Regions from separate parts of the Paenibacillus glucanolyticus genome, predicted to be linked through region 3. Evidence: riboswitches for the same ligand, from Rfam matches in the RefSeq annotation. Region 3 holds a riboswitch; each other region holds the start of a gene.

Region 1 (3,347 bases), 2.8 Mb from region 3:
AGGGAGATGGATTGTACGAAAGTATACCTTTTCCTCCTTCATGAAGGGAATCGCTTTTGTTGATGAAGTGGCAGCTATTTCGGAAGCTTTCGGACATCACCCCTACATCACCATAGATTATAAAGTTGTTACGTTGCGTCTTACTTCATGGGATGACGGCGGCATTACGGCTGTGGATATTAAGGAAGCGCAGCAATTTAACGAGGCCTACGAGAAGAGTCGTTCCAAGGACAGCAAGGCGGAGTAATAGAAGCGGGAGACAATGAGGATGTTAGAATCGCCATAGGCCCCAATTAATGTAAAAACACGCTTGCACCGGTAGGTTCTCCGGATATCAAGCGTGTTTTGCGTGTAAGCTGATTTTATTTTTTCTCAGCAAGGTACAGCGCGATGTTTGCGATTTCTTCAGGCTTCAGCTGATCTTTAAAGGAAGGCATTCCTTTACGACCTTTGGTTACAACGTTGAAGATGGCATCCGCATCCATATGTCCGCCTACCTGATTCAGAGCTGGTCCAGCGCCGCCTTGAAGCTGGTCACCGTGACAGCTAATGCAGCTTGCTTTCAGTGTGGCTTCCGCTGCGGCAGCATCGAGAGTCACTTCCGGCATGGTTGGCTTCTCTTCCTGAGCTACCTGTTCCTTACCTGGGAGCGTAAACATCAGCGCGATAGCCAACGCACATGCGACGAAGAACAATCCGCTCATGATCCATTTTTGCATCGTCATATCGTCCCTTCTATGTATACTGCACTTTTGCACTTGTCTCCATTATAAACCAACATCCCTAGACAGCATAGCCAGTTGTGACAAAAAAAGCAACGATCCAAAGAGGCTTCATAAAAAATACACAAATTTGTGCTTTTTCATATAGACAAGCTTACTATTCCTCATTTGCTGGAGGCTCATACACCATACAGTGGAAAATGCCTTTTCCCTGCGGAGTAAGCCGCTCATACGTATCGGTGATGCGAAATCCCGCCCCTTCATAAGCACGGATCGCACGCTCATTCCAGGTCATTACTTCCAGATCAATCTCATCCGTAGGCCTCCTGCGCCTGGCCTCCTGCGTTATGGTCTGCATAAATCGTTTACCCATTCCACGCCCGCACCAATCAGGCCGCATGCCAAGCCCGATCCGTGTCACTTCGTGTATGGGAAACAGCTGGGCAAACCCCCACAGAGAATCCTGGTCATCCAGAATCGAGATATATTGCTGCTGGCGTATGATCGGATCGCCAAATTCCACCTCGAGCCCTTTCATCTGCTCCCAAGGAAGGAAGCCATAGATATCGTAAGGAGGGGGATAGGACCAGGTGCATATTTCTTCAGCGTGTTCCTCACGCATGATGACGGCGCGAAATGAAATAGGGGTAACATCCATTGGTAGTTTCCTCCATTCGTATATTATCCATGTACCCTTTATATAAGGGAGCGAGCTGCATGAAAAAGCCCGTCAAAGAGAGGCGGGCTCTCCTTTAACGGGCAGTAGGTCTGTGCACTGGATCGTCAGCCTCTATCATCTAGGATGATGTATCGGCCGATTGTTCATACTTATCATCACTCATGATGCGTTTGGCACCGACGTAACGCTGATCATAGTAATCCTCAGCAAGTCGGTTGATGACGACACCTCGATTCGACGAGGCATGGGCAAACTTGCCATCGCCTACATAAATGCCAACATGGGATATACCGCTCCCCGTTGTGTTGAAGAACACCAAATCGCCAGCCCGCAGATCTTTGCGGGTTATGCTTGTCCCCATATCGAATTGAGAGCCGGATTGATGCGGGAGCTTCAGGCCGAGTTTGGCATACACATACATGGTAAAACCGGAGCAGTCAAATCCGCTCGTGGTTGTACCTCCATAACTATATCTTGTACCCAATACCTTATCAATTTCCTGGTCCAGCGCACTATCGGCAAACACGCTGCCAATGCCTGAAGTGAACAGTAACGTAATACTCAGGGCTGCCGCTGATAACGTCTTCTTCAGCATGAAGAGCTCCTTCCGCTGCCTGCGAGGTTAGCTTGAGGGTTCGGTTGAAGGTCCCCTATGATCCCTTGACAGCAAGATCAATTCACCCGTAAATGGTTCCCCCGCTTCCCATATCCATGGGAATTCGGCAATCGTAATCTATGTATTAAAGCACTTACATTAATGACAAAGTTGTTACTGTACCCATTCTATCAGACAGCAAACAAGCTTGGCAATTATTTCTTGATGACTTTCGCTATTATTCAATAGCATCAGCTGTCGAAGTGTCAGGTATAATCAATTATTTTCCAATATTGCGTTTAATGAAGGCCGGGAAGGGTATATAAAAGGTAAGGATCTTTATGAAGGGCTGCCAATAATGCTGATGAAGTTGTTTCTGGATTAATAAAATTTATATTTTTTTTGAAAAGCGGGAACTTTTTCGTTGTCCCAAACGTTATAGAGGTATACACAGTGAACAAAAGAAAAAAGCCGCTGGGTGAGATCGGCACAATCTCAAAACTCCAGGGCTCTCTTATAAGGATAAATCAATAAAGTTCCAATTAGTTGTAGTTTACAGCTACAGATTTGTACGTGCTTTGACTCATCACTCGCTTAGCGCCCACATAGCGCTGTGCGTAATAGCTTTGGCTTAGCGGACTGACAATGACACCGCGAGAAGATGAGGAATGAGCGAACTTTCCACCCCCAACATAAATACCCACATGAGATACACCTTTACCGGATGTGTTAAAGAACACGAGATCGCCAGCTTTCAAATTGCTCTTGGATACTGCCGTACCTACCTTGTATTGAGCGGTAGATGTTCGTGGCAGGCTGAGACCAAGCTTCTTGTAAACATAGGTGGTGAAGCCGGAGCAGTCAAAACCATTTGTTGTGGTTCCACCTGTTTTATAAGATACACCAATGGCTGGTTTGATTGCGGTATTTAATTTGGAATCGGCGAAAGCGCTTCCGGTCCCTAATGTGAGCGCGAGGGCTAGGCCGAGAGAAACGGCCGTTAACTTCTTTTTCAAAACGAAATGCTCCTTCCAATGCCTGCGAGGTTAGCTTAAGGGTTCGGTTGAAGGTCCCCTATGATCCCTCTCTTGCGAGATCAATTCACCCAAAACGGATCCCCCGCTTCCCAATCGATATGGGAATTCGGCTCCTTAAAATGTTGATGAACCCATTCATTGACGTCTGACGTTCCAACATGATTAACGAAATAACATAGTTCCAGCAAAAGTTACAGTAAAGATGACAAAGTTGTTACTAACATATTCGTTATTTTAGCAGAGTATTAACATTTTGGCAAACGAGGAAAGTGTATATTTAAACAAAAAAACCTGTCCCAGTCATGCTGGAACGG
Region 2 (3,347 bases), 3.2 Mb from region 3:
GCAATTTGCTGCTCGCTTCCTTCCATCGTGGTCACGCTGAGCGCAGGCTTCAGGGTCTGAGGCACCTGCAGGGCGACCAGCACCATTGCAATGATGAAGGCCGCCGGAATGAATACCCGGATATGAGCCTTCACAAAGTCCTCGAAGAAGTTGCCGACGGTTGTCCCCTTACTGGTCACTGCCCGGATAAAAGCGATGGCCACGCACAGCCCGGTCGCCGCCGATGTAAACATCATCATCGTAATGACAGCCATCTGCGCAAAATAGGATAGCCCCGACTCTCCGCTGTAATGCTGCAGATTCGTATTGGTCATAAAGCTGATGATCGTATTGAATGACAAGGTTGATTCCATATTATCGATTCCGTTCGGGTTGAACGGCAGTACCTTTTGCAGCCGCAGAATCAGGTAGCCTGAAGCTACCAGTATGATATTCGTAATGACAAAGCTGAGAGCATACCCTTTCCAGGTCATCCCCTTGCGGTCTTTCAAGCCAATCAGTGCAAATATCGGCTTCTCTGCCCAGGAGAACCATTTATCGGTTCGGTTATCTTCATTGCGAAATACCTGATATAGATAGGTTCCGAGCGGCTTAACCAGCAGCAGCAGAACCAGAATAACGATGGCAATTTGTATAATGCCCATGACGAGTGCCTTCCTCCTTCAGCGGTTCCCCTAGAATTTTTCAGGGTGAACCAGCGCATAAATCAAATACAGAAAAATAAAGAGCGTACATACCAATAATATGATCACAGCTGATCAGCCTCCGGTTCTGAAACCACGCGTCCACACCAGGACATAAACAGCATGAACAGTCCGTAGGTCCCTCCTAATATGAGCACCATATAAAAATCCTGCATAATCCAATCCTCCACGAACCGTATTTGGCATTAAATCTGCAACTAGCTGACAATGGACGAAATCAGGAAAGATACCTGATGATGGTTCGTATGAAGCACCACATCGGCGCCCAGTCCCTTATATATCAACCGCGGATTGCTGGAGTGGGTAATGACGTAAATCGACTTTGTTGTCCATGTCCGGCAAATCCGCAAATAGCGGCAGCACAGATTCAAGCTGCTTTCGAACAGAAACACCTTGCTGACGGGAAACTCGGGAATGATCCAGGTTGACTCGTCTCTGGTATCAATCAGAATAATGTCTTTGCAGCCCAGTTCCATCATCCTCTCCTGCTCGGCCCGATTGTTGGCTATAGCTGCAAACGAAATATGTTTGTACATCAACTGGCGGATAAATTCCTCCCCGGCCTTATTCGGGGCGGATACCAAGATGAAATCCTGCGGTTTCTCCATGTGTTTCTCCTCCTAAGTTTCAGAAAGAGAAGGCAACAAAAAGAAGCCTGCGGGAGGAGAAGAACTCTTCCCGCAGGCTTCTTATTCATCCACGGTGAAATACACCGTGGCTAAAGTCCACGACAATCGTTGCCTCTCTCGATACGCTTACGAGGTTAGCTGACGGATTCGGGCGTGAGAGTCGCCCTACCCATAGACCGTTATCTTGTCTATGGGATTCACCCCTGAGAGATCAAGTTCATCTCCCGACTGGTTCCCCCGTTCCTTTTCCATTCAAGGACTCAGCGAAAATTGAAAACGAGTAGCATGTTATTCAATTAGCTATTGACTTATATTCCAAGCCTGGCAGAACTGTACAGCCGTCAGAGTCAAGCCGTGAGAGTCGCTTGACCCTGAGCCTCTGGAAGACCCATGGTGCCTTCGCCGAGGTTCTCATTCATAAAGGAGAACCGCAGCTCTCACACTGCCTTGTATCCTTATGAATCTTATCGACCGGCTGCCGCTGTGCCCTGCTCTTGGAATCATCCGTCAATTCATAGTTCGTATCATACGTCCGGCCGTGCGGGATGTAAATGAGCTCAGAAACACGTGTGGCTGAATGTGGAACAAGATCTAACCAGTATGTCTTCATTATCTCTCGAATACTGCTCCATACTATGTATTTCTCTTGTTTTCTCGAATTTATCGCAATCCATCGAGATACTGAGATTTTGCCATGATAATAGATGACAATACCAAATGTACACGTTTTCTTTTACGGATTTCATCGATTTTCGGAATGTATGCGTCAAATACGGTCATTTACTTTTGGCTGCCTCCGGCGTATGATTCATCCATCTATTCGCAACACACGTTATACGCTGAGCTCCCGACAGATCGGGAGACGGGGGAACCAATATCACCGATAGGACTTCTGTTGGTGAATGGGGTGAATCCGCGATGCCTGACCAGGCATTGTGGTAGGGCGCTCTCAAGCCCGAATCCGACAGCTAACCTCGTAGGCGTATTGAGAGAGAACACGATCCAGCCAAGCTAAAGCGGCCGCTTCATCGGCTGCTAACCGGAAAAAGGCCTGGAGAGCGGGGTTTCTCTGCTCACCAGGCCTTTTTGTCTTGCATATAACATCTTATAAGGGAGCGTAGATCATGACGAAACTCATCGAATTCGAAGCACAGGCAACAGCCATCCAAACAGCGCCAACAATATGTGAAGAGCCCATCCGCTATATGGAGATGTTCCGTTTCGACTGGGGCTCGGCTGAACGCTTTATCCCCTGGAGTGATCGAAGCTGGAACTGCGGCTTGTTCAAAATCAGCTGCGGAGAAGCAGCCGGTTATGCGGAATATGCCCTGCCGAGCACGAGAGAATTCGCAGATCTGGTCCGCTGGGCATCTGTATTTGCAAGGCTGCGGGGCATGCCCGTGACTGAGGCCATACGCTATGCTCAGAAGCAGCAGCAATGGGGATCCACTCGGATGCTGCTCGCCGTATCGGCGTTAGCCGATCTGGAGGCGGACCTGCACCAGCATGTAACTCGCGAACGGTTAGGCAGCCTCCCGCTGGAGCGGTCCTTCCTGATGGATTGCTCGCAAGCTTATTATTTCTTTTAAGGTAAGGGCGGTGTTCACACCCCTCACTTGAACATATTTTTCAGCACCATCATGAGGTTAGCCGGCTTCTCCGCCAGCCGCCGGGTGAAGTACGGGTACCACATCGTCCCGTAGGGCATATAACAACGGATGCGATAGCCATCCTCTGCAAGCGCAGCCTGATCGTTCATTCGCAGCCCGTACAGCATCTGAAATTCGAAATCCTCTTTCTCTATGCGGCTCTGCTCGGCAAACACCTTGACCCAGTCGATGATATTGTCATCGTGCGTGGCAATCGCAGTGTACGCTCCCTGATCGAAATGCATTTTGATCAATTTTTTATAGTTATCGATCACTTCGCGTTTCTGCTGAAAGGCAATGGTTCCGGGCTCTTTATATGCCCCCTTTACCAGGCGCAGATTGACCCCCGCCTCCATCAGGCTTCG
Region 3 (3,347 bases):
CTATAATTGCATATGCTAGATTACCATTCCATGCAAGGCCAATCTACTATTATATGATGAGTTGGAGGAATACGGAGTATGTTACATAAACATGTAGGAAAAACAGCGGCCGCCACCGTTCTGGCCCTATCCTTGCTGGGTACTGCCACGAATATCAGTAATGCCGCCGCAGCACCGGTTATTGCGGTCATGCTGGATGATGTTCCACTGAAATTTGATGCTGCTCCGAGGATAGACAACGGTGTCACTTATGTTCCATTCCGGACCGTTGGCGAAGCGCTCGGAATTGAGATCACCTGGAACAGCAAGACGCAAACGGTGAAAGCGATCGGCAGCCTGAAGGGGCAAGCAACGGAGGTATTGCTGCAGGTGGGCAGTAAAACTGCAACCGTGAACGGGAAAAAAGTTACGCTCGCGGCACCACCAGTACAGCGGGAAGGGCGCGTGCTGATTCCGCTCAGCTCGTTCAGCAGCCAATTCGGTGTCGACGTGGGCTGGAACCAGGCTACGCGTACGGTTTCCCTGACATCTCCGCAGCGGGAGATGCATTTGAGAGCCTTCTATGCTCTAGAATCCTATCAGGAACGCGATATAATACCTTCCATGAACTCAGTCGCTTTCGGGTGGAGCCGCATCGACCGCGAAGGTCAATTTACGCTTGAGGGTAAAGAGTACCGCTTGCCTGCATCTGCCGGTGATGTAACGCCACAATCCATTGTGGCGGATGCAGCGGATCAGAACATTAAACCGCATCTTATGGTTTATGCTTTGGATGGTAATGGTGAACTGACCAAGGTTCTGAGTGACAGCACCCTTCGGCAGAAATCGATTGAGGGCATAACGACAGCCGTTACGGACAACGGCTTCGGCGGAGTTGTTCTCGATTTTGAAGGGCTCGGCTTTAAATTGGATGCAGGGCAGCAGCAGAAGCTGCTTAACGATTATGTCAAACAGCTGAAGGCTTCTTTACCGAAGGACATCTCCCTGTCATTGGCCGTGCCGCCATTGAACAGTGCCTATAAAGGCTATGATTACAAGACTCTTGCCTCCATAGCAGATGATCTCATCATTATGGCTTATCAGTATAACCCGGTCGGCACCAAATCGCAGGTACCCGAGCCTAACAGTCTTGTAGATCAGGCGATTCAGCTTGCACTCCAAGCGGGTGTTCCTAAACAAAAGCTCCTGCTCGGCATCAGCTTAAGCAGTGAAACTCCGTCTTCCGTAGATGATAAGCTGGGTCTCGCCAAGCGCTATGATCTAAAGGGAGCCGCCTTCTGGCGTCTGGGACTATTCCGGACTTATAATAATCAGATGGAAGGCGCTGTGAATGCTTCTGTTGTAAAGGAATAAAGTGATCAGGTCTAGCATCCCTCAATAAAAGAAAGCCTGACAAAGATGGATCTTTGTCAGGCTTTCTTAATATGTATTATACTTCCCGAAAAACTGCGTTTCTCAATTAGCTTGGACTGCCTACCAGTTTCGCATAGTTTTCTTGACTCAGTACACGACGCGCCGTTACATAACGCGGCTCATAATAAGAATCGCTAAGCTTGCTGATTCTTACACCCTTGCTGCTGGAAGCATGCGCAAATTGACCTTCGCCAATGTAAACTCCTGCATGCGAAATTCCGCTGCCGCTTGTATTGAAGAACACCAGATCTCCAACCCGCAGGTCTTCGCGATCCACATAAACCCCGGCTTTAGCCTGGCTTTGGGATGTGCGTGGAAGATCTATATCAAAATTTCTAAACATGTACAGTATAAATCCGGAGCAATCAAATCCACTGGTGGTCGTTCCGCCCCATTTATATGGAGTTCCTACCAATTGTTTCACTTGATGCTGAAAGTTCGGTTGTTGATCAGCAAATGCTGTTACGGCACCTGAAGAAAAAATAATTGCAGACCCAAGCAATGTGATGACAAATTTCTTCAAAATATGTTCTCTCCTTCGATGCCTACGGAGTTAGCTAAGGGTTCGGTTGAAGGTTCCCTATACTCTCTTTAGTACAAGAATAATTCACCCAAGACGGTTCCCCCGTTTTCACAAACGAAATTCGGCAAAAATTCATTAACATTTTGTAACTTCTCTTAATATAGTATACAAGCAAGGATGCTGTCAATAATATCCTAAGAATCTATCGTTTTATGTTACCCGCTGTCGGAATAATCGAATTTCGCAGCCTGATTTCTGTTAACAATCTCACATAGTCATGACAATTATGTAACTCTAGCGTATTCCTCTTACTCCATTTTCTTAAAACGTTTAGCAACTTTTTACAGGATCCTGCGTTTAACTATATCAGAAAAGAAATCATAGAGGTGATCCATTACGAATGAGTCAAATCACAATGGCTGAAGCTTTAGCCGTACGGGCAGCAATTCATCGTCTTATGAGCCAGCTGGCGTCGGAGCGTCTGAATAACAGCAGTACGATCATTGAAAAAGGAGAAACGGCTGAGTATCCCGCGCGGAGTGTAGATGTCATTACGGAAGAGATTGAATCGGCGGCGGCGGATTTCAGAAAACTGGATTTGCTGATGGCCCTCTCCAACACAACGCAGACGATCTCCTGGAATGGTTCCGACATAACGATCATGGAAGCAATCGAGCTGGCGAAACACATTCGCGGTGATATCGGACAGCTTGCACACCTCGGCTCTCGCAAGAAGCTTGAGCGTCAAAGCAGCCGGGGAAGCGGAGACAACGCCACGACGCTGTTCAACGTCGCTCTGTATGATCCTGAAGCTTATCAGGCGGCTGCGCGCAAGAAGGAACGCGAGGTAACCAAACTCTCGTCACTGATAGAACATGCCAATCATAACGCAATAATATCGTTTGACGCATCGAAGTATATGGGGTAACGGCAGCCGCCGGCTCCAAGCCTACAGGTATTCCTCACGTGCGGGTTTGGAGCCGGCGGTTACCGCCGGCGGGCGGGAAAGTGCGGGCAACCGCTTGTTTGTCGGATACAAACAAACCATAAGAAAACCAAAAAGTCGAATCCTATGCACAAACGGATGACGGTTTACGGTTCACACTTATCACTCATTACATGTGACGGACTCCCCAATAGCAAAAAAATGATCGCCCCGTTTCCCGCTTCCCTGATACATAATGAAAGCCGCCCTTCTATGGGCGGCTTTTTTATAACTACTGGCTATAAGACCCGTCTAATTCCAATTCTATTTCCCTGCCAAATGATCTCTATCTAAGCTTTATTCCATCCACTGCTCTATCCACTACCCAAGCATTGCATTTGTCATCACCGGAACAAGGCTGCGGCACCAACCAGACCCACATCATCCCGCAGACCGGCCGGAACGATCTCGTACGTGCCTAAATAG
Region 4 (3,347 bases), 1.9 Mb from region 3:
CAAGAGGTCCCTGCGGTCCAACCGGTCCGCGGGGGCCTCTGACACAGTGGCGACGAATCGGTTTGTGTCCACCTTTACCACTATTGCCGTTATCAGGACATCTTTTTTTCTTGGCGTGCAGTACTTTTTTCTCTATCTTTTTAAGAGCACACAATTTTCTCTTTCTAGAAGAACAATCCAAATCAAGCACCTCCTTTAGATTTGCTTTATACTACGCAGATGCTCTCTTAGCCGCATGGGTTAACAGCTTATAAATGATAGATATATACCTATTATTTTAAGAATGTACGATAGCCTCTGAGGAATCAGTCTATAAACGAATAGCGAAAAAAAGCGATCGTGATGATATTGGAATAGCGAAATTGGGGGCTAACAAAGCTTATAATGGATCGTGTTGAAAAAAAATTCTGTTTCGAAGTTGAGGGCTTGTCTCCTCTGCATCGTTCATGATTCATGTCATGAATGATCTACCGCATGAATTATCTGTTATCTGATGGGCGCAATGCCTGCTGTATAGCGAAAAACACACCTCCGAACAAGGAGGCGACAGGCAGGGGACAGCCCTGAATTTGTGGAGATTATGGCTACTAATATGCCTTGGAAGAGCGCTGATTTCACCTCCGAATTTCCAGAAAATGCAGCTCCAGGGGTTTGACTTTTACTGAGCTTCCCTTTATCATGAACACACGCTTAGTTTCCGGCATACATTTCCGGAGAGCGGGGGAACCAGTTTCATCAGGGGCGAGTCACTTGAATTCACGAGTGTAGGGTACCATCTTACCCGAGTCCGTCAGCTAACCTCGTCAGCAGTGGATGGGTCTTGTATACATAATGGATGTTCATAACAAAGGCCCTTTATTCTCTATAGGGGCCTTTTCTCTATTTTTTGACCCCCTGCTGGCGGAGCTATGTCTAGATCCCCTGTTTGGTGGTCTTTTTGTATTCTGCAAAAGAGGAGGGCAATGCCTGCTAATGTTTAGCCAATTGAATCAGTCAGACGGTTTGGGTTTACAAGGCACAGGGAAATGGATGCAACCTCTCCCCTGAGCCCCCGGACTGTGCAAGTGTGTCTGAATGTCACATATCCGAGTTAACACATGTGTTAACATGGATAATTTCCTCATGCCGTTTTTAGGAACAACAAAATCATTTCGAAAGGTTGTGGAAGGTGTTGAAGAAAGTTGTTGTGCTGTTGTTGTCATTGGTTATGGTGGTATCGGTCGCGGCCTGCGGCGATAAGGGGAGCACGCTGGAACGGGCCAAAGAGCAGGGGTATATTACCGTAGGTTTTGCCAATGAAAAGCCTTATGCCTACAAAGAGGCCAGCGGGGAGCTTACAGGCGAAGCCGTTGAGATTGCCCGTGTCATTCTGGAGCGACTTGGCATTAAGGAGATGAGAGGTGAGCTTACGGAGTTCGGCTCCCTGGTTGCCGGGCTTCAGGCGGAACGGTTTGACCTGATCACTGCAGGCATGTTCATCAATCCGGACCGCTGCTCCGCCGTTTTGTTTGCTAATCCGGAGTACAGCATAGGGGAAGCTCTTGCCGTGAAGCAAGGGAATCCAAGTGGACTCGGAAGTTACGAAGATATTGCCAAGGATGATCAGGCGAAGGTGGCCGTCATGACTGGCGCGGTTGAAATCGGCTATATGGAGAAGTCAGGCATCCCTTCGGACCGGATCATACAGGTTCCCGATCAGGCCTCGGCCATCAGTGCCCTCCAGGCAGACCGGGTGCAGGCGATTACCATGACGGGACCGTCCCTGCAGGCGATGCTGGATTCGGCCAGCGATGACAACATCGAACGCGTCGCGGATTTCGAACAGCCGGTCATCGACGGTGAAAGCGTTCGGGGCTATGGGGCCACGGCATTCCGTCAAGCGGATACCGAATTCCAGGAGGCTTATAATGCGGAGCTTGAAAAAATGAAGGAGTCAGGTGAGCTGCTGGAGATCTTGCAGAAGTTTGGATTTACCGAAGAAGAGCTGCCGGGCGAGATGACAGCCGCTGCGCTTTGCGGTGAATAGTATGCCGAATTCATGGATCGATTTTCTTCCTACTCTGCTGAAAGGAGCGGAGATTACGGTTTTGGTCGCCTTCTTTTCAGCTGTTCTGGCCATTGCCATGTCCTTCGCAGCCGGTTTATCCAGACTGTCGAAGCTGTGGATCGTCCGCACGGTTACAGCCGTGTATGTGGAAATCTTTCGGGGAACCTCCTTGCTGGTGCAGCTGTTCTGGTTGTATTTTGCTCTTCCGTTTATCGGCATTGAGCTTCCCAAAATGCTGGCAGCCATCCTTGCGATTGGATTCAACTTTGGCGCATATGGCTCCGAGATTGTCCGAAGCACGGTGCTGGCTGTTCCAAAAGGACAGTGGGAAGCTTCGGTGGCGCTTAATATGAAGCCATGGCAAAGGATGTGGAATGTTATATTGCCTCAAGCTTCACTGCGAATGCTCCCGCCATTCGGAAATCAGCTGGTGGAACTCATCAAATCTACGTCACTTGTCTATTTCATCACGATGGCGGATCTGACGTATCAGGCCATGGTGCTGCGCAACAACTATATTTCCTGGACAACCGAGATTCTGGTGCTGCTGCTTCTTATGTATTTTGTCATAGCTACGCTTGTCTCGATGGCAGTTCGGTTGCTGGAGCGTAAATGGACGGCGGGGAGGCTATAGCGGATGTGGGATTGGAATTATGTGTTTGATATCCTGCCGGAATTGCTGAGTGCATTAAAAATGACGGTATGGGTGACGCTCTGCGCTTTTGTGGTGGCCTTGATAATCGGGCTGCTGTTTGCCTTTGCTGCTCGAAGCCAGTGGAAGCCTGTGTCGCTCATGACCAAAGGTATTATCGAATTTATCCGCAATACACCGCTGCTGGTTCAGGTCTTCTTCCTGTACTACAGTCTGCCGCTCCTTACCGGAATCTCCATTCCGGCCTTCTATGCCGGGGTGATCGGTCTTGGGCTGCATTACAGCACGTATCTGTCCGAAGTGTATCGTTCTGGCATCGAAGGGGTCCCCAAGGGGCAGTGGGAAGCTGCAACTGCTCTGAATTACACGAAAGCCCAAACCTGGCGGAGCATTATTCTGCCGCAAGCGGTGCCGCCTATTATTCCGGTGCTGGGCAATTATTTGATTGTCATGTTTAAGGAAACACCGATTCTGTGTGCCATTACGCTTGTTGAGATGATGCTGACAGCCAAGAATATCGTTTCCCAGTCGTTTCGTGCATTCGAGCCGTATACGCTGGTTGGCATTCTGTTTCTAATTATCAGTTATATCGCGTCTTTGCTGGTGCAAAGGCTGGAGAAACGAATGAATCTGCAGCGTGGAAAATAA

The links. A riboswitch is a leader RNA that binds a small molecule or an ion and turns the genes downstream of it on or off. The one in region 3 is predicted to bind cyclic di-AMP.
Region 1: it holds a riboswitch for cyclic di-AMP, as region 3 does, so the genes downstream of both, WDY75_RS30210 (C40 family peptidase) here and WDY75_RS13155 (C40 family peptidase) in region 3, are expected to answer to the same signal.
Region 2: it holds a riboswitch for cyclic di-AMP, as region 3 does, so the genes downstream of both, WDY75_RS28555 (hypothetical protein) here and WDY75_RS13155 (C40 family peptidase) in region 3, are expected to answer to the same signal.
Region 4: it holds a riboswitch for cyclic di-AMP, as region 3 does, so the genes downstream of both, ehuB (ectoine/hydroxyectoine ABC transporter substrate-binding protein EhuB) here and WDY75_RS13155 (C40 family peptidase) in region 3, are expected to answer to the same signal.

What each region holds. Positions count from the first base shown of each region.
Region 1 is NZ_CP147845.1:6,570,864-6,574,210, reverse strand. It holds gene WDY75_RS30225 (4a-hydroxytetrahydrobiopterin dehydratase) at 1-247, shown strand, start outside; gene WDY75_RS30220 (c-type cytochrome) at 363-719, opposite strand; gene WDY75_RS30215 (GNAT family N-acetyltransferase) at 880-1,380, opposite strand; gene WDY75_RS30210 (C40 family peptidase) at 1,520-1,993, opposite strand; cyclic di-AMP (ydaO/yuaA leader) riboswitch at 1,998-2,136, opposite strand; gene WDY75_RS30205 (C40 family peptidase) at 2,539-3,012, opposite strand; cyclic di-AMP (ydaO/yuaA leader) riboswitch at 3,017-3,155, opposite strand.
Region 2 is NZ_CP147845.1:6,190,943-6,194,289, forward strand. It holds gene kdpA (potassium-transporting ATPase subunit KdpA) at 1-644, opposite strand, end outside; gene WDY75_RS30830 (potassium-transporting ATPase subunit F) at 675-752, opposite strand; gene WDY75_RS28555 (hypothetical protein) at 902-1,312, opposite strand; cyclic di-AMP (ydaO/yuaA leader) riboswitch at 1,441-1,609, opposite strand; cyclic di-AMP (ydaO/yuaA leader) riboswitch at 2,161-2,332, shown strand; gene WDY75_RS28560 (hypothetical protein) at 2,458-2,922, shown strand; gene WDY75_RS28565 (proline dehydrogenase family protein) at 2,946-3,347, opposite strand, start outside.
Region 3 is NZ_CP147845.1:2,722,988-2,726,334, reverse strand. It holds gene WDY75_RS13160 (stalk domain-containing protein) at 79-1,353, shown strand; gene WDY75_RS13155 (C40 family peptidase) at 1,460-1,936, opposite strand; cyclic di-AMP (ydaO/yuaA leader) riboswitch at 1,940-2,073, opposite strand; gene WDY75_RS13150 (hypothetical protein) at 2,337-2,864, shown strand; gene WDY75_RS13145 (ROK family protein) at 3,266-3,347, opposite strand, start outside.
Region 4 is NZ_CP147845.1:864,219-867,565, forward strand. It holds gene WDY75_RS04020 (exosporium glycoprotein BclB-related protein) at 1-181, opposite strand, end outside; cyclic di-AMP (ydaO/yuaA leader) riboswitch at 678-822, shown strand; gene ehuB (ectoine/hydroxyectoine ABC transporter substrate-binding protein EhuB) at 1,172-2,026, shown strand; gene ehuC (ectoine/hydroxyectoine ABC transporter permease subunit EhuC) at 2,028-2,681, shown strand; gene ehuD (ectoine/hydroxyectoine ABC transporter permease subunit EhuD) at 2,685-3,347, shown strand.